Regions from separate parts of the Streptomyces sp. NBC_00370 genome, predicted to be linked through region 2. Evidence: riboswitches for the same ligand, from Rfam matches in the RefSeq annotation. Region 2 holds a riboswitch; each other region holds the start of a gene.
The links. A riboswitch is a leader RNA that binds a small molecule or an ion and turns the genes downstream of it on or off. The one in region 2 is predicted to bind cobalamin.

Region 1 (7,846 bases), 200 kb from region 2:
CGGCGGTCGCCGACGGACCGTTCTTCCCCGCCTCGGCCGCCGTGCCCCAGCGGCTGAGCATCGACGACCAGCCGTTGCGGTTCGGGTCCCAGTCGGCGGGCACCTTGAAGAACAGCTCGAAGGTGAAACCGTGCCGGAAGGTCTCCCGGTTGATCGGGGCGCGGTCGAGGGTCTGGAGATACGCGCCGCTGACCGGGTTGCCCTGTCCCGCGAAGACCAGCGCGCCGTGTCCCGGCTGGTCGGGGTGGTGGTCGTCGGTCCAGGTCAGACTGTGTGCGGGGGAACCGGGGACGGTGCGCAGCACCAGGTCGTTGCCATGGCCCGTCAGGTCCTTGATCTTCGTGTCGCCCGCGACGTCGCTGCCGGCGGCCGCGCCCTCGTCGAACCGCCAGTAGGCGAGTGTGCCGGGCACCAGCATCCGCCGGGCCGGGCGCGGCGCACGCGGCGGTACCGGCGCGAAGCCGGCGAAGCGCTCGTCGAAGTCGATCACCATGGAGAAGTGGTCGACCTTGGAGGTCAGTTCGATCTCCTGCGCGGCGAGGGCGTTCAGCTCGTCCTTCGCCGCCAGCTCGCGTATCCACGGCGAGAGGGTGGCGATGTCGATCACACCGCGGTTGAGGTCGAAGCGGTAGGAACGGATCATCCCTGCACCGCCGTAGTACCGGTCCTGGTAGTTGGTGATGTGCAGGTGCACGTCGTGGCCGGCGCTGTTCTTCAGCACGGTGTTCCCGGGCGGCCAGAAGTGCCCGTTGAGGGTGAGGAAGACCTGGTCGTTGTCCTTGATGAGCTTGTCCCACATCTGCCGGCCGTACTCGGACAGCGAGGCGTTGCCTTCCCCGTCCGAGTCCACGATCTCGTGTGTGGTCACGATGACCGGCAGCGTCGGGTTGTCGGCGATGACCTTGTTCGCCCAGGCGAAGCCCTTCTCCGACAGCCGCCAGTCGAGGGAGAGCAGCATCCAGGACCGGCCGCCGGCCCGGAAGATGTGGCAGGTGTTGTAGCCGTCGGGGCTGGAGGAGTGGTAGCCGGGCGTCTTCCTCGCCCGCGCGGGGCCGAAGCTGTCCAGGTACGGGGTGGCGCCACGCTGGTCGTCAGCCGAGACGTCGTGGTTGCCCGCCAGCACCCCGTACGAGGCGCCGGCCCGGTCGAGCATGTCGAAGACCTTGGTCGCCGCTGAGTACTCCTCGGCGAGGCCGTTGTTGGTCACATCGCCGAGGTGGGCGAGGAAGACGATGTTCTCGTCGTCGCCACCGGCCCGGCGCTCGGGGTCGAGGACGTACCGGAAGGACGCCTCGACGGGGACCGGGTGGATGCGGTCCTGGTCGAACATGTACTGCGTGTCGGGCATCACGACGACCGTGAAGCGCGGATTCTCCGGGTCCGGCCGCCACGTGCCGCGCGGTGCGGGGGTCATCGTCGTCCGGCCGTACGGGTCCTCGTCCGGCCGGCCGGCACCGGCGGCGGCCAACGCCGGTGTGGCGCCCAGCAGTCCGGCCGCAGCCGCGCCTGCCCCCACCGCGCCCGCGCCCCGCAGGAAGGTGCGCCGGCTCGCCGCGGCGATGCTGTCGCCGTCGAGATCGGCCGTGCGGGGGCAACCGCAGTCGTCCGCGTGGTTGTCGACCGGTCCGGGTTTGCCGCCGCTGCCGACCGCAGGAGAGCCGTCCATGATTTCCGCTCCGCACGTTGAGAAAGGGGGATTCGAACGGCGTCACGGTACGGATCATGTCGGAACGGCAAGATTGCTCATCGGCTGCGGACTGCCGAACACTCCCCCAACACCGCGGCGGTCAGCGACTCCGACACGCGGGCAGCACCAGGCAGGTCCGGGGCAGACACCCGTGGTGTCCGCCCCGGACCGCTTCCGTCGGTCAGGAGCCCTCGGTGGCCAGTTCGGCGCGGATCTCGCGGGCGGCCGCGACCAGGTTCTCCAGCGAGGCCCGGGTCTCGGGCCAGCCGCGGGTCTTCAGGCCGCAGTCGGGGTTGACCCACAGCCGCTCGGCCGGGATGGCCTCAAGTCCCTTACGCAGCAGGGCCGCCGCCTCTTCGGCGCTCGGCACGCGCGGCGAGTGGATGTCGTACACGCCGGGGCCCGCCTCACGCGGGTAGCCGTGTGCGGCGAGTTCGCCGGCGACCTGCATGTGCGAGCGGGCGGCCTCCAGGCTGATGACGTCGGCGTCGAGGTCGTCGATGGCCTGCACGATGTCGCCGAACTCGGCGTAGCACATGTGCGTGTGGATCTGGGTGGCCGGGCCGACACCGCTGGTGGTGAGCCGGAACGACTCGGTGGCCCAGTCCAGGTAGGCGGCGTGGTCGGCGGCACGCAGCGGCAGCGTTTCGCGCAGGGCAGGCTCGTCGACCTGGATGACCGAAGTACCGGCCGCCTCAAGGTCGTTCACTTCGTCGCGCAGCGCGAGGGCGACCTGGCGCGCGGTGTCGCCGAGCGGCTGGTCGTCGCGGACGAAGGACCAGGCCAGCATGGTGACGGGTCCGGTGAGCATGCCCTTGACCGGGCGGTCGGTCAGGGACTGCGCGTACGTCGTCCAGCGCACCGTCATCGGCTCGGGCCGTGAGATGTCGCCGGCCAGCACCGGCGGCCGGACGTACCGGGTGCCGTAGGACTGCACCCAGCCGTGCTGCGTCGCCAGATAGCCGGTCAGCTGCTCGGCGAAGTACTGCACCATGTCGTTGCGTTCGGGCTCGCCGTGCACCAGGACGTCGATCCCGGCCTTCTCCTGGAAGGACAGGACGTCCCTGATCTCGTTCTTGATGCGCTCCTCGTACCCGGCGGTGTCGATCCGGCCGGTCCGCACGTCGGCCCGGGCGGTGCGCAGTTCGTCGGTCTGCGGGAACGAGCCGATGGTCGTGGTCGGCAGCAGCGGGAGCCCGAGGTGCGCGCGCTGGGTGAGGGTCCGCTCGGGGTACGGCTGCGAGCGCCGCCCGTCGGCGTCGGTGATGGCCGCGGTACGGGCCCGTACCGCGGGGTCGCTGGTCAGTTCCGACCCGGCGCGGGAGGCCAGATCGGCGCGGTTGGAGGCGAGTTCGGCAGCGATGGCATCGGTGCCCCGTGCCAGACCGCGCGCCAGGACGGCGATCTCCTGCGTCTTCTGCCGGGCGAACGCGAGCCAGCGGGCGATCTGCGGATCGATGTCGCGCTCGGCGTCTGCGTCCAGCGGTACGTGCAGGAGCGAGCAGGACGACGAGACGTCGACCCGGTCCGCGAGACCGAGGAGGGTGCCCAGCGTGGCCAGTGAATTCTCGTAGTCGTTGATCCAGATGTTGCGGCCGTTGACGACGCCGGCGACCAGCCGCTTGCCGGGCAGTCCGCCGGCCGCTGCGAGGTCTTCGAGGTTGGCGGCGCCCGACTCGGTGAAGTCGAGGGCGAGGCCTTCGACCGGCGCCTTGGCCAGGACGGCCAGCGCCTCGCCGAGCCGCCCGAAGTACGAGGCGACGAGCAGCTTCGGCCGGTCGGCCGCGCCGCCCAGGTCGCGGTAGGCGCGGGCGGCGGCGTTCAGTTCGGCGGGGGTGCGGTCCTGCACCAGCGCGGGCTCGTCGAGCTGCACCCACTGGGCGCCGGCCGCCCGCAGATCGGCCAGCACCTCGGCGTACACCGGCAGCAGCCGGTCCAGCAGGGTCAGCGGCTCGAAGTCGGCCGCGACGCCGGGCGCGGGCTTGGCGAGCAGCAGGTACGTGACCGGGCCGACGAGGACCGGCCGCGCGGTGTGCCCGAGCGCGACAGCCTCCTTCAGCTCGGTGACCTGCTTGCCGGAGTCGGCGGTGAAGACGGTGTCCGGGCCCAGCTCCGGCACGAGGTAGTGGTAGTTCGTGTCGAACCACTTGGTCATTTCGAGCGGGGCGATGTCCTGATTGCCCCGGGCCATCGCGAAATACCCGTCGAGCGCGTCGGCGCCGACCGCCGCGCGGTGCCGCTCGGGGACAGCGCCGACCATGACGCTGGTGTCCAGAACATGGTCGTAGTACGAGAAGTCACCGGACGGCACCTCCTCGATGCCGGCCTCGGCCAGCTGCTGCCAGTTCGAACGGCGCAGGCCTGCCGCGGTCTCCCGGAGGGCGTCGGCGGTGACTCGGCCCTTCCAGTACCCCTCGACGGCCTTTTTCAGTTCACGGTTCTGACCCTGGCGGGGGTAGCCGTGGACGGTGGCTCGTGCTGCCGCGGCTGCGGGCTTCGCTGTCACGGAACTCTCCTTCGCGAGATGTGTCCTGGTATCCCGGGGACGGGACCGCGGACGCGAAGGGACGGACCAACCGGGCCGCCCGCGAGGCTGTGCCGCCGCGTATGCCGCTCGATGTGTACGCCGACCCGCCCACGAGGTCACCGGGATGTCCGCGCGCGATCGGTCGCGCACGGGCAACGGGCAGGTCTTCGGACTCGTGGGCTCGTCTCGTGAAGGTCACGGGACACCTAATGGCCGTCGCTTCCCAGACCCGGCCGGGTCCAGTGCGTATGACGGCGGTCGTTCCCACTCACCGCTGCGGGGCAGTCCCGGATTCTCACCGGGTTCCCTCTTACGAAGCCCTCTCTGGCGGACAGGGCTCACCAGTCGCACGGACCAGCCTAGAGGGAAGAACGGCCCGCGCGCACCCTCGCCCGCAATCCGGGACCACGTCGGACACCTGGGTGCGCGCCGCTCGGCGCACGCCGGCCACCGCCCGTCACACCCGCGACTTCTCGTCGTAGAAGGCCCGTGACAGCCGTACGCGCACCCGCTGGGCCAGGCCGGTTCTGCGGGTCACGCCGTTGCTGTCCGTCGCGGGGCCGAGCTGGAGCGGCTGCGGCTGTTCGCCCTGCGTCAGGGTGAACAGTTCGGCCGGCGAGAGCCGCTCGTGCACCTCGACGAACTCGCCGTGCGGCAGCCGCTTGACGATGCCGGTCTCCCTGCCGTGCAGCACCTTCTCCCGGTCGCGCCGCCGCAGTCCCAGACAGACGCGTCGGGTCACGACGAAGACGATCACCGGCATCACGAAGAACGCGACCCGCACGGTCCAGGTGATGGCGTTGATGGACAGATGGAAGTGGGTCGCCCACAGGTCGTTCCCGCCTCCGACCAGCAGGACCAGGTACTCACTGATCCACGCGGCGCCGATGGCCGTACGGACCGGCCGGTCGCGCGGCCGGTCCAGCAGATGGTGTTCGCGGCGGTCGCCGGTTATCCATGCCTCGACGAACGGATAGGCCCCGATGAAGACCAGCATCAGCGGGAAGACCATCAGCGGCACGAACACACCGAGGACGAGTGTGTGACCCCAGGCGTTGATCTCCCAGCCCGGCATGATGCGGATCAGTCCCTCGGAGAAGCCGAGGTACCAGTCGGGCTGGGCACCGGTCGACACCTGGTCGGGGCGGTAAGGGCCGTACGACCAGACGGGGTTGATCGCCGCGACCGCCGCGATCACCGCGATCGTCCCGAAGACCAGGAAGAAGAAGCCGCCGGCCTTCGCCATGTACACCGGCATCAGCGGCGCCCCCACGACGTTCTTCTCCGTCCGTCCGGGGCCCGGGAATTGGGTGTGCTTGTGGTAGACGACGAGGATCAGATGGACGACGACGAGCGCGGCGATGATCCCCGGGAACAGCAGCACATGCACGGAGTAGAAGCGCGACACGATGTCGTGTCCCGGGAACTCCCCGCCGAACAGGAACATCGACAGGTACGTGCCGACGACGGGCGTGGAGAGGACGGCGCCGTCCACGAAGCGCATCCCCGTACCGGACAGCAGGTCGTCCGGCAGCGAGTAGCCGGTCAGCCCCTCGAAGAGCCCGATGATCAGCATCAGCCAGCCGAACAGCCAGTTGATCTCGCGGGGCTTGCGGAACGAGCCGGTGAAGAAGTGCCGCATCATGTGCACGAGCAGCGCGGCGAGGAAGACGAGTGCGGCCCAGTGGTGGATCTGCCGGATCAGCAGTCCGCCGCGCACGTCGAAGCTGATGTCCAGCGTGGAGGCGTACGCCTCCGACATCCTGATGCCGTTCAGCGGGGCGTAACTCCCGTGGTACACCACCTCGTTCATCGACGGGTGGAAGAAGAGAGTCAGGTAGACGCCCGTGAGGACGAGGATGATGAAGCTGTAGAGGCAGATCTCGCCCAGCATGAAGGACCAGTGGTCCGGGAAGACCTTGCGCAAATAGGTCCTGCCCAGGCCGTAGATGCCGAGCCGGCCGTCCGCCCAGTCGGCCATGCGCTCACCCGCGGGTGCCTGTCGTGTCGTGCTCATCCGTGTCCCCCAGAAACGGCCAGGATGGACAGTTCCGTCCGGACACATGACGGCGCGGGGGGCGCGGTTGTGACACCGACAGGGCCTGATGTGGCGCAGGACACACGGTCGTTGGCCGCGACGTAGGGTGCGATCGCAGCGGGGTCAGCCAGGAGTCACACCTTCCGTACGGTGACCCCGGCCGCGGTCAGCCCGTCGATCTCGTCCTGCGGGGCGGACCGCTCGGTCACCACGGCGTGCAGCGCGGCGGCCGGGGCGACGAACGCCAGGGCCGTACGGGAGAGTTTGGCGGCCTCGGCCACGGCGATGACCCGGCGGGCCGAGGTGATCGCGGCGCGCTTGATCGTCGCGTCGGCGAGATCGTACGCGGTCAGGCCGTCGGCCACGGTCAGGCCGCAGCAGCCGATGACGGCGGTGTCGAAGCGCAGGGCGGCGAGCGACGCCTCGGCCAGCGGTCCGGTCAGGGCCAGTTCGCCGGGGCGCGGCTGACCGCCGGGCAGCAGCAGCGTCAACTGTGTGCCGCTGGTGAGTTCGTTGGCCGCGTGCAGGGACAACGGCATGACGGTCAGCCGTCGGTGCTGAAGCGCGCGGGCCACTTCCAGACAGGTGGTGCCGCTGTCGATGACGACCGACTCACCCTCCGCGATCATGGTGGCGACCTCGGCGGCGATGAGCTGTTTCGCCTCAAGGCCTTCCTGGGTCCTGAGCGCGAAGGGCGGCTCCTCGCCGCGCAGCAGCAGGCTTCGCGCGCCGCCGCGGTAGCGCTCCAGGACCCCCTGGTCGGCCAGCACCTCCAGATCACGGCGGACGGTCATCTCTGAGGCGCCGGTGAGCTCGGCCAGCTCGGCGACGCTGCGTCGGCCGGTCTCGCGCACCGCGTCGCTGATCTGCCTCAGTCGGTCTGTGCTCATATCCCACATTGAACATCGGATGCGTTTGAAACGCAATCTTGTGAACACTTTCCATGTTCGTTATGTTCGTAACCATGGACAGATCACTTCGCGCCGGCCGACTGGCCACGTTCGCCTACTTCGTTCTCAACGGGTTCATCATGGGGATCTGGATCGTCCACATCCCCACCGTCGAGCAGCGGACCGGCGTCAGCCACGCGTTGCTCGGCTGGCTCCTGCTGCTGCTCGGCGGCAGCGCCTTCGCGGGTATGCAGCTGGTGGGGCCACTGACCGACCGGTTCGGCGCCCGGAAGGTCGTCCCCGTGAGCGCGGCCGTGTGCAGTGCGGCGCTGGTGCTGCCCGGTCTGGCCACCAACGCCTGGACGCTGGGCGGCGCCCTGGTGGTGCTGGGCTTCGGCAACGGCTGTCTGGACGTGAGCATGAACGCGCACGCGGTACGCGTCGAGCGCGGCTACGCGCGGCCCATCATGTCCGCCTTCCACGCGCTGTTCTCCATCGGCGGCGTGCTCGCCGCGCTCGTCGGCGCGCTCACCCTGCGGGCGGGCTGGAGCGCCGCGACGACGCTCGGCATCATGGCGCTGCTGGGCATCGTCACGGCCGGTCTCGTCGCCCCCGCACTGCTGCGGCCCGAGCCCGTTCTCCATGAGGACGGCGCCCGCCCGGCAGCCTCGGCGGGCAAGCGCAGGACACCCCGGCGCATCTGG
Region 2 (7,846 bases):
CAGAACGGCAGCATCTCCCGCTCCTCCTCGCGCATCAGCAGGCTGTACTGGTCCTGCATCGACACGAACGGCGTCCAGCCGTGCAGTTCGGCGGTGTGCTGGGCGTTGGCGAACTGCCACGTCCACATCGAGGAGGCCCCGATGTAGCGCACCTTCCCGGCGCGCACGAGGTCGTGCAGCGCCTCCATCGTCTCCTCGATCGGCGTGTTCGGGTCGTAGCGGTGGATCTGGTACAGATCGATGTAGTCAGTGCCCAGCCGCCGCAGACTCGCCTCCGCCTGGCTGAAGATGGCCGCACGCGACAGACCCGCGCCCTTGGGACCCGCGTGCATCCGGCCGTTCACCTTGGTGGCGATCACGACCTCCTCGCGCTTGGCGAATTCGCCCAGCAGCCGCCCGACGATCTCCTCGCTCGACCCGAGCGAGTAGACGTTGGCCGTGTCGAAGGTGGTGATGCCCGCCTCGACGGCCTGCCGGACCAGCGGCCGTGACTCCTCCAGCGGCAGGGACCAGGGGTGGGACCCGGACTGCGGGTCGCCGAAACTCATACAGCCGAGGACGATCCTGGACACCTCAAGACCGGTCCGGCCCAGACGTACGTACTCCATTGCTTCTCCTCACGAAGAAACCCGCCGGGAAGGGCCCCGGCGGGTTTCTGACGGTGGTCGGGGTTCAGTTCACCGGGGCGCCGACCCGGTCGTCCGGACTGCTGCGGCGCACCGCCGGAACGGTCTCCGGAGCGAGGAGCCGCTGGGCGAGATGGCCGAAGATCAGCCCGAAGGCGCTCCACATGGTGATCTGGATGGCCAGCGAGGCCACCCTGAACTGCCAGAGCAGCGGCGCCGGGAAGTCCTTGGGCACTTCGTTGACGGTGGGCAGGAACGCGTACGCGAGGCCGACCAGCACACCGAAGCCGACGACGGCGGCGACCGTCGCGTTCCAGTTGCCGAGCCGCGGTGCCAGCCGCTTGCCGAAGATGACGGCCGCCACGGCCAGCAGCACACTCAGCACGATCATCAGCACATACAGCGTACTGCGCTTGCCGATGGTCCCCGGGTCGCCCACCGACGGCGGATTGGCCGGGTACTTGAGGAACGGCACGACGTAGACGGTGAGCAGCGCACCGCCCGCGAGCAGCATCGCCGTGGCCCGGGGCCCGAAGGCGCCGATCCGGCCGAGCGCGACACAGAACGCGAGCGCGGCGATACCGCCGACGGCGACGCCGAACACCAGGACGCCCGTGGCGAGTCCGGCGGTGGACTGGAGCGAGCGGCTGACGACTTCCATCTCGTGCTCGTGGCTGTGCGAGTCCTCGAACGCGATGGCCGAGTCGATCCTCGGCTCACCGAGCAGATAGGCGACGACGAGGGCGAGCACGCCTGCGGCGAGCCCCGCGAGCATGCCGCGCACCAACAGGGCCCTGACGGATATGGAGTTCATGAGCGGATTTCCTCGGTCTCTCAGTGGCAGGGGAAGCCGAGGAGATGGCGTCCGTCATGGACCCACTCGTGGATGTCGGTGCCGGAGAAGACAGAGGTGGCGCCCTGCTCGGCGCCGACGAAGTACAGCAGGAACAGCATCAGAACGCCGAAGAAGACCGCCCAGGGCGCTATCGCCTTGAGCGAGATGGGTGCGACGGCTGTGGAGCCGGTGGTGGGGGCGGCAGACTGTGCCATGGCCGAACCTCCTGGGGAACACGCGTCCCGATCGTGGTGCCTGAGACGAAGGTGCCGGGTCTGACTTCCCGCGGCGAACCGCGGGTCCACAGTGGCGCGACCGTGCCGGATTCTCACCGGACTTCCGTCACACCCTCGTCATGTCCTCGGCACCGTACCGCCCGTCGGCCCCGTGACGCCACAGTGCACCCCTCGTGCCCGCGTCCGGGCCCACGCCGTACGCACGGTCCGCGGCGGCCGGGACCGGGACGCTCAGCGCAGGCCGGACGAGCGGAAGACCGCCTCGGCCGCCGCGCCGTCCAGGCGTCCGGTGAGCCTGCGGAGCGTATCGGCGCCGTACAGCGGCCGGCCGTCTCTCAGCGACCCGAGGGCGTCCGTCTCCAGCCGGTACCAGAGCTGCGGCGCCGCGACGAGCACCCGCGGATCGACCTCGACCCTGCCGCCCTCCGTGTCGCACAGGACGAGGCGCTGGGCCACCCCGTCGGACATACGGACCGACAACAGCCGGTCCGTACGCACCCGATGCTCGCCGAGCAGCCCGCGCGAGGCCAGCCAGCCGGCCCCCGCCGACACCCGGGCCGGTACGAGTACGACGAACAGCAGCACGGCGAGCCCGGTCCAGAACACGGCGTGCCGCAGGGTCAGATCGCCCGAAGCGCCGTCGACCACCAGCAGCAGGGTCAGCAACACCCCTGCGCACCCCGCCGCCTGCCGGGCCTCACCGGCCCAGCGGTCGTCGTACACCGTGCCCGGCGCGCCCCGGCTGCCGGCGCCGGGCCCCGTGGCCGCCCCTCCCGCCCGACGTCGTCCCATGGCGGTGACTCTAGGCACGGAACGGACCGGCGCTCCACGCCTTGACGGACGGCTGACGCGACCGCGTGCGGCTTTGACGCCCGCCTGACGCCGCCCGGCAGCCCCCGGCGTCACTCGACATGCCCGCCCGGCACATTCCGGTAAGAATCGTGCGGGGCCGGCCGGCTCGGTCCACGGGCCGCCTGCGTGTCGGGCGCCCGTCGTCGGGCAGACGAACACAGCTGTACATGACGAGAAAGGACGTGATCCGGATGCGAGTGGCATTTCTCGTTGCTCCCGAAGGCGTGGAGCAGGTCGAGCTGACCGAACCCTGGAAGGCGGTGGGGGAGGCGCGCGGCGAGCGCGAGCTGATCTCGACCGCGCCGGGCCAGGTGCAGGCGTTCAACCACCTCGACAAGGCGGACACCTTCCCCGTCGACCGGACGGTGGCGCAGAGCTCCGTCGAGGACTACGACGGTCTCGTGCTGCCCGGCGGTGTCGCCAACCCCGACGCGCTGCGGACGGATCCCGCGGCGGTGGCCTTCGTGAAGGCGTTCTTCGACGCGGGCAAGCCGGTGGCGGCGATCTGCCACGCCCCGTGGACGCTCATCGAGGCCGATGTGGTGCGTAACAGGACGCTGACGTCCTGGCCGAGCCTGCGGACCGACATCCGCAACGCCGGCGGTACCTGGGTGGACGAGCAGGTCAAGGTCTGCACCGCCGCGCCCAGCCCGCTCATCACCAGCCGCAAGCCGGACGATCTGAAGGCGTTCTGCGAGGCGTTCATCCAGCAGTTCGGCGGTTGAGTCCTCCGCGAGGCAGCCTGTACCCCGGACCGGCTCTGTCCGGCGCCCCGCCACGGCGGGACGCCGGACATCGTCGTTACGGCTGGACGGCCAGCGTGAAGGAGTGCCCCGCCGGGTCCGAGTAGACGCGCGTGTCGCGCGGGCCGCCGTTGTCCTTGGTGTCCAGCGGGCGTGCGCCGAGGCTGATCGCCTCACGCTCCGCCTCGTCGATGTCCTCGCGGGCCACCATGATGCGCAGATGGGCCTGTTGAGAGGTTTCGGGCCGGGGCCAGCTGGCAGGCGCGTAGCCGTGGTCCCTGCGGATCGCGAGATGGACGCCGGACTGTCCGACGATCTCCACGAAGTCCGGGTCGGTACCGATCTTGATCTCCGCTTCGAAGAAGGTGGCGTAGAACTCGGCGAGGTCGGCGGGTTCGGCACAGTCGAGGACGAGGACGCTGGTCTTGGCGACGGTCATGCCGACCGTGTACCCCCGGCCCTGACGGGCACACAGCTGCCGTGGCCCGTCGGGGCGCCCGGTGGTTGGCCCGCTGCCCAGCGGGTACCCGGGCCGCCGGCGCTTCATCCGGCCGACCGGTTCCGGTCGCACTCCGACGGCCCGGGGGAGAGCCTGGGAGCGATCCCTTCCCAGGCTTCCACGTACAGCTTCGGCGCAGAGAGGAACAACCCCATGAGCAACGCTGAACAGTCGGCGACCGAGGTCGCGGTGCAACTCGGCGGACAGGCCAAGGAGGACGCCCACACGGTGTTCGCGGTCCTCGGCACGGCCTTCGCCTCCGACCGCGCCGCCGACGACGTACCCCAGGACGTGCCGGCCGACCGGCAGGCCGTCTGGACGGCCACCTTCGACGTGGCGGACGTACGCGGCGAGGCGGCGCCCGCCGAGCTGTCCTCGCCCGTCACCGCCACCCTCCAGGGCGGCCACAAGGCGGTGGACGCCCTGCACGCGGCGCTCACCTCCGCCTTCTCCGTACGGGTCGTGGGTACGGCGGCGGGCGACCAGGAGGAGGAAGTCACGCTGCGGCTGGAAAGCCACCGCTGACGGGGCCGACGGCGGGGCGACAGCCGCTTGTGTTGCGCATCCGGCGCAACGGGGTCAGTCTGTTGGTGACCCAGAAGTGGCTGTTGCTCACGCTTCGTGTTCGGGGGTCGTTGCTACGCCGTAGGCACAACGCCGTGAAGCATGTGGGCCTCTCTGTGAGGAGCCTCAAACATGACAGTTCCACTCGACCGGCACTACGAGGTGGAATTGCACGCCTCCGCGGAGCGCGTATCGCAGATCCGGCGCATCGTCGCCGCTCACCTTCGTTATTGGAAACTCGACCTGCACGTCGCACCCGTCTCCCAGGGCATCGACGAACTGCTGACCAATGTCCACCGTCACGTTGGCGACGACAACAGGTGCATTGTGGAACTGCGTTGGACCGGACGTCATCTCACGACGTCCGTCGAGGACAACGGGCCGAGGATGCCCCGGCTGCTGACGGCCGGCGGCGGGGGCCTCGCCCGCGTCGCCGCTGTCAGCGACAGCTGGGGCACCTGCGCCACCGCCGAGGGCAAAGTCATCTGGTTCACCCGCAGTGTGGAGGCTCCGCAGAGCGTCCTGCGGGTGCCCACGATCCCGCTCACCCTGGTCGGCGCGGCCCAGCGGCACCCCGGCCCCGACCGGGAGTTCCTTCCGGTGCTCGCGCCGTTCCCCGCGCGGGAACCGGCCGCGGCGCTCGTCTGACCGCGTCCCGGGGCCGACACCCGCCCCGGGAGCACGCGACCGGCCCGCACGAAGCGGGCCGGTCGTCGCCAAACCGTGCCGGCCGTACAGCGGCGGCGCCGCTCGGCCGTCGGCCGTGCTCAGTCGTCGTCGGCGTCCGGTACGAGATGGATCGCGGCCTCCTCGGCCGAGGCGGCCGCGCCGTCGATGCCGACGTCGCTGGCGATCATGTCCTTCTCCGCGTCCTCGTGGGCGCCCTCGTCGGGCGCCACCAGGCGGCCCGCCCTGGCGTCCCCGACCTCGTCGTCCAGGGCCTCGCCCTCGCCCGGCGTCAGATCGCCGATGCCGTCCCAGTCGGGGTCCTCGTCGTCCGTACGGTCCGGGATCTCCTCGGCGAGCCGCTGGTCCAGCGTCTCGCCCTCGTGCTGTTCCGCCGCCGTGGTACCGGTGTGTTCCACGCCGAGCGGGCGCTCCGGAGGCGACCAGCCCTCGTCGAAGGGGTCGGAGCCACGGTCGACGAGTGTGTCCTCGGTGTCGAGAATGCCCTCGTCGTCCAGCACTTCGGAACCGTCGGGCTGGTAGACATCGTCGGCCATCTCACTGCTGTCGCCGCTCACGTCGCTCTCCTCGCATCGTTCGTCTCCGCAGCCGCACGGCAGTCGCCGTACGGACGTGCCAGTGCCGCTACCCGCCGAGGCGGTCGGCAAGCAACCGATCCCCGGGATCCAGGGACACGACCTGGGGGAGACGAGCCGGCGCGGGGCGTCGCACCCGCTGAATCCACCCTCCCACCAATCATCGGCCTGTCAACCGACGGACCGGCCGCCCTGTTGGGCGGGGGCGTGCGGCGCCTACGGCGGCGGGGGCGGCGGCGCGTACCCGGCAGGGACATTTCCGGTGTTTGGGGCTCTCTCGACTGGGCACCTGGTGGATCCATCCGTACGACCCCAAAGTCACCGTCCGGAGTCGAACGTGAGCCGAGAACGCATTGTCATCGTGGGAGCGGGATTCGCCGGCTACCAGACCGCCCGGGTGCTGTCCCGGCAGGTACGCGGCCGGGCCGAGATCATCCTGCTCAACCCGACCGACTACTTCCTCTACCTCCCGCTGCTGCCGCAGGTGGCCGCCGGAATCCTGGAACCACGGAGGGTGACGGTCTCGCTGCCGGGGACGCTGCCCCGGGTACGGCTCGTCCTCGGCGAGGCCGACAGCGTCCACCTGGACTCCCGCACGGTCGCCTACACGGACCCCGAGGGCGGGCGCGGCGAGCTGACGTACGACCGGCTCGTCCTGGCCGTCGGCAGCGTCAACAAACTGCTGCCGATCCCCGGCGTCGCCGAATACGCCCACGGCTTCCGTGGCATGCCGGAGGCGCTGTACCTGCGGGACCACGTGACCCGGCAGATCGAGCTGGCCACCGTCCGGGGCAGCGCCGAGGCAGCGGCCCGTGCCACCTTCGTGGTGGTCGGCGCCGGCTACACCGGCACCGAGGTCGCCGCCCAGGGCAAGCTGCTCACCGACGCGCTGGTGCGTCAGCAGCCCGCCTGGCGGCTGAGCCGGCCGCCGCGCTGGCTGCTCCTCGACATCGCGCCGCGCGTGCTGCCCGAGCTGGACCGCCATCTCTCCGCCACCGCAGACCGGGTGCTGCGCAGCCGTGGCGTCGACGTGCGTACCCGTACCTCCGTCAAGGAGGTGACTCCGGCCGGGATCACCCTGGACGACGGCGAGTTCATCGAGACGCACACGCTCATCTGGTGTGTGGGCGTACGTCCCGACCCGCTGGTCTCCGACATCGGCCTGCCCGTCGAGAAGGGCCGGCTCGTCGTCGACCCGTACCTCAACGTCCCTGGCCACCCTGAGGTGTTCGCCTGCGGTGACGCGGCGGCGGTGCCCGATCTCACCAAGCCGGGCGAGATCACCCCGATGACGGCCCAGCACGCCGGACGGCAGGGCAAGGTCGCCGGTGCCAACGTGGCGGCCTCGATCGGCATCGGTCAGCGACGCGCCTACAAACACAACGACTTGGGCTTCGTCGTCGACCTCGGCGGGGTCAAGGCCGCCGCCAACCCGCTCGGTGTGCCGCTGGCAGGACCGCTGGCCGGCGCCGTCACCCGCGGCTACCACCTGGCGGCCATGCCGGGCAACCGCATCCGGGTGGCCGCCGATTGGGCCCTCGACGCGATGCTGCCCCGGCAGGCCGTGCAACTCGGCCTCGTCCGTTCCTGGACGGTGCCCCTGGAGTCGTCCTCCCCCGAACTCGCCAGGGTGCCCGGCGCACCCAGCAAGGAGCGATAAGCAATGAAGAGCGGACAACTGACCGAGCTCGGCCAGCAGTTGAGGGTCGACTCGGTACGTGTCGCCGATACGGCAGGATCAGGGCACCCGACCTCCTCGATGTCGGCGGCCGATCTGATGGCGGTGCTGCTCGCTAACCATCTGCACTACGATTTCGACCACCCGGACCACCCGGGCAACGACCGGCTGATCTTCTCCAAGGGGCACGCGTCCCCGTTGCTCTACTCGATGTATCTGGCGGCGGGTGCGATCGGCGAGGACGAGTTCGCCACCTACCGCACCCTGGACAGCCGGCTCGAAGGCCACCCGACGCCCCGGCTGCCGTGGGTCGACGTCGCCACCGGATCGCTCGGCCAGGGCCTGCCCGTCGGTGTCGGCATGGCGCTCGCAGGCAAGCGCCTGGGACGCGACCCGTTCCACGTATGGGTGTTGTCCGGTGACAGCGAGATGGCCGAAGGCTCCATCTGGGAGGCCGTCGAGCACGCCTCCGACCAGGGCCTGGACAAGCTGACCCTGATCATCGACGTGAACAGGCTCGGCCAGCGCGGCCCCACCCGCCACGAGCACGA
Region 3 (7,846 bases), 5.4 Mb from region 2:
CGGGTCCACCCAACCGCCCGCGTCAGCGCGGGTGAGCGGTGCCCTGCGGTCCGGGGGACACGTCCCTGGCGCGAACGCCCGGCCAACTGCCCTCGGTGGTCCGGCACACGTGTCCCGGACGGTCGGGGTGAAGGGGGTCGTGCAGGGGTGGTGTCCGGAGCGTAGAGCGTGATTTGTGGCGCATCTCGGCGGTGGCTCCGCGTCTCGGGAGTACGCGCCGTAAATCATGCAGCGCAGGACACGACCCCGGAACGGCACCCGGCAACCACCGCAACCACAACCGCCAACCGAACCGCGCCGGACGGCGACACCGCGCAGGACGGCGACACCCCGCCGCACGGCCGTCACGGCGCACCCGGCGGAACGAACGGCAGCCCCGTCGGCGCCCCGTCCTCGATCAGCCGCATCAGCGCGGCCGTATCGGCGTGCTCCTCGACCAGATCACCCAGCAGGTCCAGCTGCGCCTCCCGCAGCTCCCCGAAACTCGTGTCGGGCGCCGGCACGAACCGCCGCCCCGCCTCCCGCGCCACCTCCGTGAGGAACCGCCGCCGGAACGCGTCGCTCTCCAGCGCCCCGTGCCAGTGCGTGCCCCGCACCGCACCCACCCGGCAGCCGTCCAGCGCCCGCCCCTCCCCGTCGACCACGAACGGCTCGCCGCCCCGCACGTCCGCCACGCCGTGATGGATCTCGTACCCCTCGACGGCCTCGCCCAGCGCGTGACCCACCGGCCGGGCCAGCGTCTTCGCCACGGCGAACCGCACCCGCACCGGCAGCAGTCCGAGCCCCGGCACCACGCCGGCCCGCGACTCGACGTCGTCCTCGACCCGTTCGCCGAGCATCTGGTACCCGCCGCAGATCCCCAGCACCGGCCTGCCGTCCGCCGCCCGCCGGGCTATCGCGTCGGCCAGGCCGCGCTCCCGCAGCCAGCCGAGCGCCTTCACCGTGCCGCGCGTGCCGGGCACCACCACCAGGTCGGCGTCGGCCAGTTCCTCGGGCCGGTCGACGAACCGCACCACCACACCCGGTTCGGCCGCCAGTGCGTCCACATCGGTGAAGTTGGACATCAGCGGCACCGCGCACACCGCCACCCGCAGCACGTCCTCGCCGTACGGCGGCGCGACGCGCGACTCGCGTACGGTGCCGTGCTGCGACACCCGCAGCCCGTCCTCCTCGTCGATGCCGAGCCCGGTCCGCCACGGCAGCACCCCGTAGGTGGCGCGCCCGGTCAGCCCCTTCAGCATGTCGAGCCCCGGTTCGAGCAACGACACGTCGCCGCGGAACTTGTTGATCAGATACCCGGCGACCAGCGACTGGTCCGCCTCGCTCAGCAGCGCCGTCGTGCCGAAGAAGGAGGCGAAGACCCCGCCCCTGTCGATGTCCCCGACGATCACGACCGGCAGTTGGGCGGCCCGCGCGATGCCCATGTTCACGATGTCGGTACGGCGGAGGTTGATCTCGGCGGGACTGCCGGCGCCTTCGCAGATCACCGCGTCGTACGTGCTCCGCAGCTCATCGAGGCAGTCCAGCACGGGCTGGAGCAGTTCGGCCTGCCGGCCGCCGTGGTAGCCGCGCGCGCTCAGCTCGCCCACCGGCCGCCCCATCAGGATCACTTGGCTGCTGCGGTCGCCGCCCGGCTTGAGCAGTACCGGATTCATCAGCGCCGTCGGCTCGACCCTGGCGGCCTGTGCCTGCATGGCCTGGGCCCGGCCGATCTCCGCGCCCTCGCGCGTCACGAACGAGTTGAGCGACATGTTCTGCCCCTTGAAGGGCGCGACCTTCACCCCCTGGCGCACCAGCCACCGGCAGATGCCCGCCGTAACGACGCTCTTGCCCGCGTCGGACGTCGTGCCCGCGACCAGCAGTCCGCCGCCCCTCATATCGACCCCCTCCGACCAACAACTCCGGACCGGAACCTGGACCCGGCCCCGAACCCGGCCCCGACCGCGAACCGCCCCACCGCACAGACGCCCAGCGTGAGCCAGGTGACGCGTCGCGACAGGCGTACCGCACGCTCGATGTCGGCCACCTCGACCGGCCGCCCCGCCGCCCCGTTGAGCACCGGCCGGTGCTCGACCCGGCCGCCGTACGCGAGGGTGCCGCCGAGCCGTACCCCCAGCGCACCGGCGAACGCCGCCTCCACCGGGCCCGCGTTGGGGCTCGGATGGCGGGCCGCGTCGGCGCGTACCGCCCGCAGGGCGCCGCGCGGATCGCCACCGAAGGCGGTCGCCAGCGCGGCGGTGAGCCGGGCCCCGGGCCAGCCGGCCACGTCGTCGAGCCGGGCCGAGGCCCAGCCGAAGCGTCGGTAGGCGGCGGACTTGTGGCCGACCATCGCGTCGAGAGTGTTCACGGCGCGGAATCCGACCAGTCCCGGCACCCCGGCGACCGCGCCCCACACGAGCGCGCCCACCACGGCGTCGGAGGTGTTCTCGGCGACGGACTCGACCACGGCGCGGGCCATCTGTCGCTCGTCCAGGGCCTGCGGATCACGTCCGCAGAGCCGGGGGAGCAGCGTACGGGCCCGCTCGGTGTCCCCGGCGCTCAGCGCTGCTCCGACGGCGCGCGCCTCCCGGCCCAGCGATGTGCCGCCCACGACCGACCAGGTGGCTGCCGCGGTCAGGACGACGGACGCGGCGCGCCGGTCCCGTACGAGCCGACCGGCGAGCGCGGCGGCGCCGGTGGCGCCCGCGACACACACCGCCGTGTGCAGGGCGCCCCAGCCCCGGTGGTCGCGCCACAGGACGCGCTCGACGGCGCCTGCGGAGCGGCCGAAGGCGGCGACGGGGTGTCCCCGCCGTGGGTCGGCGAACAGCAGGTCGGCCAGGAGTCCGGCGGTGGCGCCGTAGGCGAAGACCCGCTCGGCGGCTGAACCGCGGCCAGGCATGGCGAAGTGTCCTCACTCAGGGTCCGCGCCCCGGCTCGACGTGAAGCGGCGGCGAGAGTTCCTGGCTCCTGGGCGCTGCGCTCTCCCAGTGACAGTGGCGGGACCGCGCCGGACTCGCACCGGCTTCCTCTGCTTGCCACCGCGGGACCGGCGCGAACCGGTCCCTTTTGGCCTCGGCAGTCCACCACGCTGTGAGAACAGCCGTCAACTCACCCTTGACCTGCGGTCGAGGGTGAGCGGGACGGTGCGGGCAGGGCCAGGGGCCGGGTCAGGCGACGATGAGGAAGATCCCGTACGCGACGGCGGCCGCGCACAGGGCGAAGCAAGCGTACGCGCCGGACACGGCGGTCGCCGAGCCCTGCTTGGAGAGGCCGATGACCCCGAGGGTGAACAGGCCAACCAGCGCGACGGTGGCCACGAGGCTGACCCCGAAGACGGAGCCGAGAGCCGCCCAGTCGATTTCCATGCTGTTCCGTCCTTACGCCGTGGCCGAGGCCGCTGTGGTGGGAGCCGCCGCGGTCGCGGCCGTGGTCGCGGCCCCGGGGACCGGAGCGGGGGCCGGGATGGTGGCCGACAGATCCTGCGGGAGTCCGACGGACACCGGAACCACGTCGTCCGTACCGCCGACCACATTCGTGGCGTCGACGGGCCGGCGACGGGAGGCCCGCCAGATCACCGCGGACACCAGGATGAGCAGCGCGGCGACGACGGCGACGCCCCAGGGGCCCCGTCCGGTCAGGAACTCCGCGCCCGCCGCGACCAGACCGGCCGCGGGCAGTGTCAGACACCAGGCGACGGCCATCCGGGTCGCGGTGGACCAGTGGACCACCCCGCCCTTGCGGCCGAGCCCCGCGCCCATCACGGCACCGGAGCACGCCTGAGTCGTGGAGAGCGAGAAACCGAGGTGGGAGGAGGCCAGGATGACGGTCGCGGCACTGGTCTGGGCCGCGAAGCCCTGCTGCGGCTTGAGGGTGGTGAGTCCGGTGCCCATGGTGCGGATGATGCGCCAGCCGCCGAGGTAGGTGCCGAGCGCGATGGCCGTGCCGGCCGAGACGATGACCCACAGCGGCGGGTTGGACCCGGGCGCCAGCACACCGCCGGTGACCAGGGCGAGGGTGATCACACCCATGGTCTTCTGCGCGTCGTTGGTGCCGTGGGCGAGGGAGACCAGGGCGGCGGAGGCGATCTGCCCCGCCCGGTACCCCTTGGCGGTGTCCTTCTCGTCGGTGTGCCGTCCGATCCGGTACGTCAGACGGGTGGCGGCCGTCGCGGCGAGCCCCGCGACGACCGGCGCCGCGAGCGCGGGGATGAGCACCTTGGTGACGACGACCCCGCCGTTGACCCCCGACGTACCGACGGACATCAGGGTGGCGCCGATCAGGCCTCCGAAGAGGGCGTGCGAGGAGCTGGACGGCAGGCCCAGCAGCCAGGTGAAGAGATTCCACAGGATGGCGCCGACGAGTGCGGCGAAGATGACTTCGGTCCTGATGCCCTGTTCGTTGATGAGGCCGCCGGAGATGGTCTTGGCGACCTCGACCGACAGGAAGGCGCCGACGAGATTGAGGGCGGCGGACATGGCCACCGCGATCTTTGGCTGGAGAGCGCCGGTCGAGATGGTCGTAGCCATCGCGTTGGCGGTGTCGTGGAAACCGTTCGTGAAATCGAACACGAGAGCCGTCGCGATCACGATCGCGAGCAGCAGCGTGAGGTGCTCCATGCCGTTCAGGCAATCGAATAAGAGTGAACGGAAGATGAACTAGGCAGGTATTTGAGGTGTCTCTCCACGGGGGAGGCCACGGACCGCACCGCACTGCCCGAATTGCGGCCCGCCTGACAGGATCTGCGCATGACAGAGCACCGGACACAGCCGCCCCCGCCAGCGTCGCGGCCACGGCCCCAGCCACGCTCGCGGCAACGGACCTCCGTGGACGACGACGCGGTCAGGCAGGCCTGGCAGGACGTCGTTGCCACCGCCCGCAGGACGGCCGCCGAAGGCCTCGTCGTCGGCACGTCGGGCAACGTGTCGGCCCGCGTCGGCGATCTCGTCCTCGTCACCCCGAGCGCGGTGCCGTACGACCGGCTGACCCCCGACGACACCGTAGCGGTCCGGCTCGACGGGGAGCAGGTCGCCGGATCCCTCCCGCCGACCAGCGAACTGCCGCTGCATCTGGCGGTCTACCGCAGCACCCCGGCCGCCGCCGTCGTCCACACCCACGCCGTGCACGCCACCGCCGTCTCCACGCTCGTCCCCGAGCTGCCCCTGATCCACTACATGGCGGCCGCCCTGGGCGGTCCGGTCCGCGTCGCGCCGTACGCCACGTACGGGACGGACCAGCTCGCCACGTACATGCTCGAAGCACTCCGCGACCGCAGCGCCTGTCTGCTGCGCAACCACGGCACGGTCGCCCACGGCGCCACCCTCGACCAGGCGTACGACCGCACGGCCCAGCTGGAGTGGATGTGCCGCCTGTGGCTGACCGCGTCGGCGGTGCCGGGACACACCCCGACGCTGCTCTCCGAGGCGGAGCTGGCCGAGGTGACGGAGAAACTGAAGGGGTACGGCAAGCAGAGCTGACCCCCGCGACCGGCCGTGTCGAATGTCACCGGTGGTCCCCGTCCACTGGCGGGCCGGGCCGACGGTCACCACACTGTGAGGGTGCGCCCGGCAACAGCGACGGCAGCAGCCGTCACCACGATGATCGGTGTCGGCGCGGCCGCAGTCGCGGCCGGCCGGTACGCCAGCGACGCGGCGCTCAAGCCGCCGCCCGGGCGCGCCCTGCCCGGCGACCCCCGACTGACCGTGCACGCGACGGCCGCGGGACAGATCACCCTGACCCGCTCCTTCGCCTCCCTGCGTCCCGGCACGTACGGACTCCAGGGCCCCGGCATCCACGCCGTCGTCGGACCTGTGCTGCCCGACGTGGACCACTCCCCGGACACCGTCGTACGCCGTCTTGAGCGCGTCAGCCACGGCAAACTCACCCCGGGCAGCCGGGTGCGGCTCACCCCGCAGGTGCACAGCGGCGACCCGGCGACCGCCCTCGGCCTCGACCACCAGGACATCGAGATCCCCGGCGAACTCGGCATGCTGCCCGCCTGGTTCGTGCCCGGCCTCCGCGAGACCTGGGTGATCACCACGCACGGCCTCGGCACGACGCGCGAACACCCCCTGAACCTCATGGACTTCCTCGCGGCGCAGCGCTTCCCCGTGCTGGACCTCGCCTACCGCGGCGACGCCGGAGCGCCCAAGTCCCCCGACGGGATCGGCCATCTCGGCGACTCCGAATCGCGCGACCTGGAGGCGGCCGTCCGGCACGCGGTCCGGCACGGCGCGCAGAGCGTCCTGCTGTACGGCTGGTCGACCGGCGCCTCGATGGCGCTGCGGGTGGCGACCGACTCCGCCATGGCCGGCCGGGTCAGCGGCCTCATCCTGGACTCGCCCGTACTGGACTGGCAGGCCACCCTGCGGGCCCTGGCCACCGCCCGCCGCACGCCGGGCCCGCTGCTGCCCCTCGCCGTACGCGCGGCCCAGGGCAGGACGGGACTGAGCGGCAACCGGCTGCTGCGCGCCACCGACGCCCGGCACCTGCGGGTGCCGACCCTGATCATCCACGGCCCCGACGACACGCTCGCCCCGTGGGGCCCGTCCCGGCAGCTGGCCGCGCACCGCCCCGAAATGGTCACGCTGCACACCGTTCCGCAAGCGCCGCACGCCGCGATGTGGAATGCGGATCCCGACGGCTACGAAGAGACGCTGCGGCGCTTCCTCACCCCCCTGATGTAACGCCCGGAGCAGCCCGAACGCCGCCGCGTCCACGGCGGTTCCGGGCCCGGCCCGCGCACCCCGCCACGCCGTCGCCGGACCGATCCGGCAGGTTCCGTTTGGGCTTTCGGGCAGTCACCGGGAAGACTGCCCCCGTGACGTCCCGAAAGCCTGATGAGCAATTGGCGCGCAACTCCAGACTCCGAATCGTCCGTTCGCGGCCGGTGGCCTCGGCGCGACGGGCCGTGACCGACGGGCGGAACCGGCCGGCCCCCCGCCCGCCCGAGGGCACTCCGCCCCAGGCGGAGCTGGCCCGCCAGGCGAGGGCGGTGCTCGCCGACGCCGTACGGATCGCCCGATGGGCGGCCGTCGACCGGGACCCGGGAGCGGGCAGGCTCGGCGAGCAGGCCCAGGAACGGGCCGCTGCCGCGCTGGAGTTGTCACCCGCTCAGGTGCGCGCCGCGTGGGACCGGGCCAGGCTGGCCGGACTCGTCGAGCTGCACGACGGCGCGGTGCGCCCCGGCTGGCGGCTGCACGCCTGGGACCGCGACGACAGCGCCGTACTGCGCGGCTGGGTCGCGCTCTTCGACGCCTGGTCGCTGGTCCATCTCGCCCCCGCCGACGTCGAACCCGCGACCGTCGCCGAGGTCGTCGAAGCCCTGCCGCAGGTGCTTTCCCTCCTCCAGCTCTCGGCCGGGCCCGTGACGGCCCCCGCCCTGCTCGACCTGTTGCGCAAGCGCGTCGCCGAACTCCACGAGGAGCGCTGCGAGGTGCCGTACGGACCCGGCGCCGACGCCGCGGAGGCGACCGCCGTCACCGTCCCCCTCTCGCCGCTGCTGCACTGGGCCCTGGAAGGCCTGGCGTCGGTCGGCGCGCTCACCCTCGGCGAGGGCCAGGCGACCCTCACCCCGCTCGGCAACTGGGCGGTGTGGGTCAAGCTGGAGCAGATCTGCGTCGCCGCCCAGAGCCCGGCCGGCAACATCGAGCAGTCCGCGCAGGAGATGCTCCGCGGCTGCGCCGGCCTCACCCCCGGCCCCGCCCGCGCCGAGTACCGCGCCTGGCTCGCCGCCCGCACGGCGAGCAGCGCCATCAGCGAACTCCTCACCGTCGCACGGGGCGAGGACGCACTGCTGCGCGGTCTGGCCTTCGAGGCGCTGCGCGTCGTCGGCGCCCCCGCCGAACCCGGCGTACGGGCAGCGGCC

Region 1: another riboswitch for cobalamin. It lies ahead of metE (5-methyltetrahydropteroyltriglutamate--homocysteine S-methyltransferase); the one in region 2 lies ahead of OHS57_RS33370 (CbtB domain-containing protein).
Region 3: another riboswitch for cobalamin. It lies ahead of OHS57_RS09115 (cobalamin biosynthesis protein); the one in region 2 lies ahead of OHS57_RS33370 (CbtB domain-containing protein).

The regions. Positions count from the first base shown of each region.
Region 1 is NZ_CP107968.1:7,722,280-7,730,125, reverse strand. Features, by position in the region: gene OHS57_RS34245 (LamG-like jellyroll fold domain-containing protein) at 1-1,666, opposite strand, end outside; gene metE (5-methyltetrahydropteroyltriglutamate--homocysteine S-methyltransferase) at 1,869-4,193, opposite strand; cobalamin riboswitch at 4,356-4,575, opposite strand; gene qcrB (cytochrome bc1 complex cytochrome b subunit) at 4,672-6,231, opposite strand; gene OHS57_RS34230 (DeoR/GlpR family DNA-binding transcription regulator) at 6,387-7,142, opposite strand; gene OHS57_RS34225 (MFS transporter) at 7,217-7,846, shown strand, end outside.
Region 2 is NZ_CP107968.1:7,523,744-7,531,589, forward strand. Features, by position in the region: gene OHS57_RS33360 (aldo/keto reductase) at 1-608, opposite strand, end outside; gene OHS57_RS33365 (CbtA family protein) at 673-1,440, opposite strand; gene OHS57_RS33370 (CbtB domain-containing protein) at 1,461-1,676, opposite strand; adenosylcobalamin (AdoCbl) riboswitch at 1,721-1,816, opposite strand; gene OHS57_RS33375 (hypothetical protein) at 1,929-2,489, opposite strand; gene OHS57_RS33380 (type 1 glutamine amidotransferase domain-containing protein) at 2,741-3,274, shown strand; gene OHS57_RS33385 (VOC family protein) at 3,351-3,731, opposite strand; gene OHS57_RS33390 (hypothetical protein) at 3,945-4,316, shown strand; gene OHS57_RS33395 (ATP-binding protein) at 4,488-5,003, shown strand; gene OHS57_RS33400 (DUF5709 domain-containing protein) at 5,123-5,578, opposite strand; gene OHS57_RS33405 (NAD(P)/FAD-dependent oxidoreductase) at 5,955-7,277, shown strand; gene OHS57_RS33410 (transketolase) at 7,281-7,846, shown strand, end outside.
Region 3 is NZ_CP107968.1:2,099,252-2,107,097, reverse strand. Features, by position in the region: gene OHS57_RS09120 (cobyric acid synthase) at 345-1,877, opposite strand; gene OHS57_RS09115 (cobalamin biosynthesis protein) at 1,874-2,881, opposite strand; cobalamin riboswitch at 2,915-3,037, opposite strand; gene OHS57_RS09110 (hypothetical protein) at 3,150-3,347, opposite strand; gene OHS57_RS09105 (inorganic phosphate transporter) at 3,360-4,598, opposite strand; gene OHS57_RS09100 (class II aldolase/adducin family protein) at 4,806-5,456, shown strand; gene OHS57_RS09095 (alpha/beta hydrolase) at 5,538-6,665, shown strand; gene OHS57_RS09090 (hypothetical protein) at 6,800-7,846, shown strand, end outside.